One region of the Streptomyces sp. NPDC101234 genome, then DNA from elsewhere that is predicted to be linked to it. Evidence: riboswitches for the same ligand, from Rfam matches in the RefSeq annotation. Region 1 holds a riboswitch; the other holds the start of a gene.
What was found. A riboswitch is a leader RNA that binds a small molecule or an ion and turns the genes downstream of it on or off. The one in region 1 is predicted to bind cyclic di-AMP.
Positions count from the first base shown of each region.

Region 1 (2,197 bases):
TGCTCAGCCTTGCGACTAGAGCCTAACCGTCCCAGGGCCGTCAGCCGGTCGACCGACCGGCCCGTGGACACTCAGACGGTACTCATTGTTCACGCGCGGAACAAAGAGGGTCCCGATGAAGAACGGAAGAAGAGCGGGTCAAAAAAGAAACCCCGCTCCGGTGCGTACGGGGGAAAACGCACCGAAGCGGGGGCCCGTGGGGGACGGGGGTGACCCTCACATGGTCCCCACTATGGGGACCACGACTGTGTGGGGGCTGTGGTTCAGCTGGGTCTTACTTCAGGTGGAGCTGCTGACCCGGGTAGATGAAGTCGGCGTCGGCGACGATGTCCTTGTTCAGCTTGAACAGGGCCTGCCAGCCACCCTTGACGTGGTGCTTCTGGGCGATCGAGCTGAGGGTGTCACCCTTGACGACCTTGTACTCGCCGTTGCCCTTCTTGACCTTCTTGCCGGTCGGGGTGGTGACGGTCTTGGTCACGGCCGGACGCTCGGCGGACCGGGAGGCGGCCTGCGTGTCGGTCGTACGGCTGCTCGTGCTGCCGCTCGACGAGTTGGAGGAGCCGGCGCTGCTGCCCGTGTAGGCGGCGCCGGACAGGCCCGTGCCGCAGACCGGCCAGGCACCCTTGCCCTGCGCGGCGAGGACCTTCTCGGCGATCGTGATCTGCTGCGCCTTGGTGGCCTGGTTGGCCTGCGGGGCGTAGGCGGTGCCGCCGTACGCGGCCCAGGTGGAGGCGGAGAACTGCAGACCGCCGTAGTAGCCGTTGCCGGTGTTGATGGACCAGTTGCCGCCGGACTCGCACTTGGCGACGGTGTCCCACTCGGAGGCGGTGGCGGCGGAGGCGCTGCCGGCCGCCATCAGCGGGGCGGCGACGGCGACGCCGGTGACACCGGCGACGGCGATGGCGCGAACGGCCTTGGACGGACGACGGTGCTTGCCCTTGCCGGAAAACAGCATGGTGGATCCCCTCACCGACGCCTGCGAGGTGAGCTGTCGGGTTCGGGCCGGTTGAGTTGCCCGGCCGCACACCTGTGTGTCGGTGCGCGGCTCCACCCCTAGCCGGTTCCGGCGGCCTTTCGGCCGTGCGCCCATGAGGGCTCAACTGCCGGACCCGGCACTTACCTTGGGTCCCCCGCTCCTGCCTACGGCGCTTGACGCGTCGACTGTTCCCGGGCAGCCACTGGCAGGACTCGGCGTTGCGGCGGCCGGGGCTCGTGGTGACGAGCGGCCTCGACCGTAAGCGGGCGATCCGGTGAATTTCAAAGATGATCAGGGCTTCTGAGACTCATCCCACACTTTCACCAAACCGGACATCAGCTCCCAAGTCGGGCGCCAACTCCCGCTACTTTTCGTCCGATTCGCTGCCGAGTTTCAGGGTCTGACCGGGGGTGATGTCGTTCGGGTCGGTGCCGATGTCCGCCTTGTTCGCGGCGTAGAGAGCGCGCCATCCGCCGTCGAGGTCAAGGGAGTCGGCGATGGAGGCGAGGGTGTCGCCGTCCCGGACGGTATAGGTGCCGGCATCCCGGGAGGCGTGACGGCCGGAGGATGCGACCTTCTGACCGTTTTTCACGGTTTCGTCCGCCGAGCCGCCGCGGTGCTTGCCACTGCTACTACCGACGGCCCCTGTGTCGACCAGACTCCAAGACCCGCCGGCCTGCCAAGAATTGTCCGATTCGCTGCTGCTATCGGGAATTACGGGGCTCTCGCTCGCCTTCGAGGTATTTGTGTCTGAAGATTCAGACTTGTCCGTCTTGGCCGACTTGTCGGTGGCGTCCTTCTTGGAGTCACCACTCGCGCTGGAACTCGGAGCGGGGGTCGCCGTCCCGGCCCCGGAGTCCGTGGCGTCGGACGAGGAGCCGGAATCAGACGAAGAGGACGAGTCCGACAATCCGGAGGAAGAGTCGGAGGAGTCGGAGGAGTCAGAGGAACCGGACGAATCATTCGATCCGGTGAGTCCTGTGTCGACGTTCACCGAGGCGTCGTCCGACGAGAGCCCGGCGAGCAGGGCGCAGGTCCGCCAGGGCTTGGTGCCCTGCTCGGCGAGTATCTTCTCGGCGACCGCGATCTGCTGCGAACGGCTCGCCTGGTCGGGCGTGGCGGCGTAGTCCGTGCCGCCGTACTTGTCCCAGTCGTCCTGGGACATCTGCAGGCCGCCGTAGTAGCCGTTGCCGGTGTCCATGCTCCAGGAGCCGCCGCTCT
Region 1 covers NZ_JBIWOA010000006.1:62,989-65,185, forward strand. Annotated here, with positions in the region: gene ACIRR9_RS13045 (transglycosylase family protein) at 275-955, opposite strand; cyclic di-AMP (ydaO/yuaA leader) riboswitch at 959-1,158, opposite strand; gene ACIRR9_RS13050 (transglycosylase family protein) at 1,341-2,197, opposite strand, start outside.

Region 2 (2,197 bases), on a different contig from region 1:
ACGGCACGGAACTGGCCCGCGGCCACTCCCGGGAGGCCGGCGACCCCGTGGTCCACGCGGAGGAGGCGGCCCTGGCCAAGATCGACCCGGCCGACCCCCGCCTGCCCACGGCCACGGTCTACACCAGCCTCGAACCCTGCACCCACCGCTCCTCCCGCCCGCACCCCTGCGCCGAGCTGATCCTCAGGGCGGGGGTACGCCGGGTGGTGACGGCGTGGCGCGAGCCCGACACGTTCGTGGCGGCCGCCGACGGGACGGGGATGCTGAGGGACCGCGGGGTGGCGGTGGTGGTGCTCGGGGAGTACGAGGAACTGGCGAAGGCGCCGAACGCGCACCTCGTGTGACGAGGGCCCCTCGTAACCCGTGTGACTTCCCCTCTTCCGATGGCGTATGCTGGTTTCACCGACGCGGGGTGGAGCAGCTCGGTAGCTCGCTGGGCTCATAACCCAGAGGTCGCAGGTTCAAATCCTGTCCCCGCTACTGAAGGCCAGGGCCGGAATCCGAATTCTAGGATTCCGGCCCTGAGTCGTATCCCGTCCGCGCTGATGGGCGCAGCCTCGCCGCCGTCACACTCGGTGTCCGGACGACCGCCCTCCGCGTAACATCTGAGACACCATCAAAACGCGTGTGACTCCTGGTGTGAACAGGAGGTCCGGTCAACTCGCCCGTTTTTCGCCTGTCGTGGCAGGTAAGTCCATGCTGTGGAAGCTTAATGATCAAGGCGAACAGCTTGGAATCTGACGGCTGGGTCTATTAACGTTCGATAACGCAGCGCGGTCGTCCCAGCCGTCACCCGCGACGGCTCCGTGCGCACGCGCCGAATCCCGTGAGGGAACCGGGGAACCACCACCTTGGGGTGAATCGCGAGGCTACCGCCGGGTACAAAACGGCCGGTATACGCGCGTAGGAGACCTTCTGCTCCGAACCCGTCAGCTAACCCGGTAGGCGGCGGAAGGAAAGGAGTGCGCCCGCGTGGCGTCCAACCCACCTGCCCCGACAGCTCCGTTCGTGCCCAGCCAGCGGCAACCCGACACCTTCGGCTACGGCAGCTACCGCACCGACGAGGGCCCCTGGGAGGAGTGGAACCCCACCGAGGACTCCCTCGACCCGGTACGCGGCCGGCACCGGGTCGCCAAGCAGCGCGGCGGCGGGCTCGCCCGCAGCTCCACGGTTCTCGGCGTCGGTGTCATCGCCGCCGTCGGCGCGGGCGGCATGGCCAGCGCCAACACCGGCAAGCCGCCGGTCTCCATCTCCATGCCCGACCTGTCCTCCGTCGACTCCCTGTTCGGCGGGAACGGCGGCCACCAGGCCACCCAGACCGCGCTGAGCAGTGTCACCACGACGACCGCCACCGACGCGGACTCCTCCTCGTCCGACGCCGGCGAGGCGCTGCGCAACCGGATCATCGCCCAGGCCGAGCGGCAGCAGAACCAGCTCGACACCAAGGCCGTCGCCGCCGCCGACAAGGCGATCTCCGCCGCGGAGGCCAAGGCGGAGAAGGCGGCCGCGGCCAAGGCCGCCGACTCCAAGGAGAAGGCGCAGGCCACCGAGAAGCAGAAGGCCGAGCAGGCCCGGCTCGCCGCGCTGGCCAAGCAGTACACGCTGCCGGTCGTCTCGTACACGATCACCGGCACCTTCGGCCAGGCCGGCTCCATGTGGTCCTCCGGCTACCACACCGGCCTCGACTTCGCGGCCCCCACCGGCACGCTGATCAAGGCCGTCCACAGCGGTACGGTCACCGAGGCGGGCTGGGCCGGCTCCTACGGCTACCGCACGATCCTGACCCTGGACGACGGCACCGAGCTGTGGTTCTGCCACCAGTCCTCGATCGGCGTCTCGGTCGGCCAGAAGGTCTCCACCGGCGATGTCATCGGCCGCGTGGGCGCCACCGGCAACGTCACCGGACCGCACCTCCACCTGGAGGTCCACCCCGGCGGCCAGGCCACCGCCATCGACCCGATGACCTGGCTGCGCGGCAAGGGCCTCAACCCCTGACGGACACTTCCTGATCTCCGGCGGTCCTGACGACAACCCCCCCGACGTCAGGGCTGCCGGTCAGGCGTGTCGGGCCTGCTCCTGCCAGCTGCCTGCTCTCCGGCTGCCCTCCGCTTTTACGAGAACTTCGTATAGCCCCGGCATGGTGTGCCAGGTCACCGATGTTGAACTGAAGCATGACTGCTTCTTCCGCTTCCGCTTC
Region 2 covers NZ_JBIWOA010000055.1:21,974-24,170, reverse strand. Annotated here, with positions in the region: gene ACIRR9_RS51165 (dihydrofolate reductase family protein) at 1-344, shown strand, start outside; tRNA gene ACIRR9_RS51160 (tRNA-Met) at 407-480, shown strand; cyclic di-AMP (ydaO/yuaA leader) riboswitch at 806-965, shown strand; gene ACIRR9_RS51155 (M23 family metallopeptidase) at 973-1,995, shown strand; gene ACIRR9_RS51150 (aldo/keto reductase) at 2,172-2,197, shown strand, end outside.
Region 2: linked by a shared signal. The riboswitch ahead of ACIRR9_RS51155 (M23 family metallopeptidase) and the one ahead of ACIRR9_RS13045 (transglycosylase family protein) in region 1 are both predicted to bind cyclic di-AMP.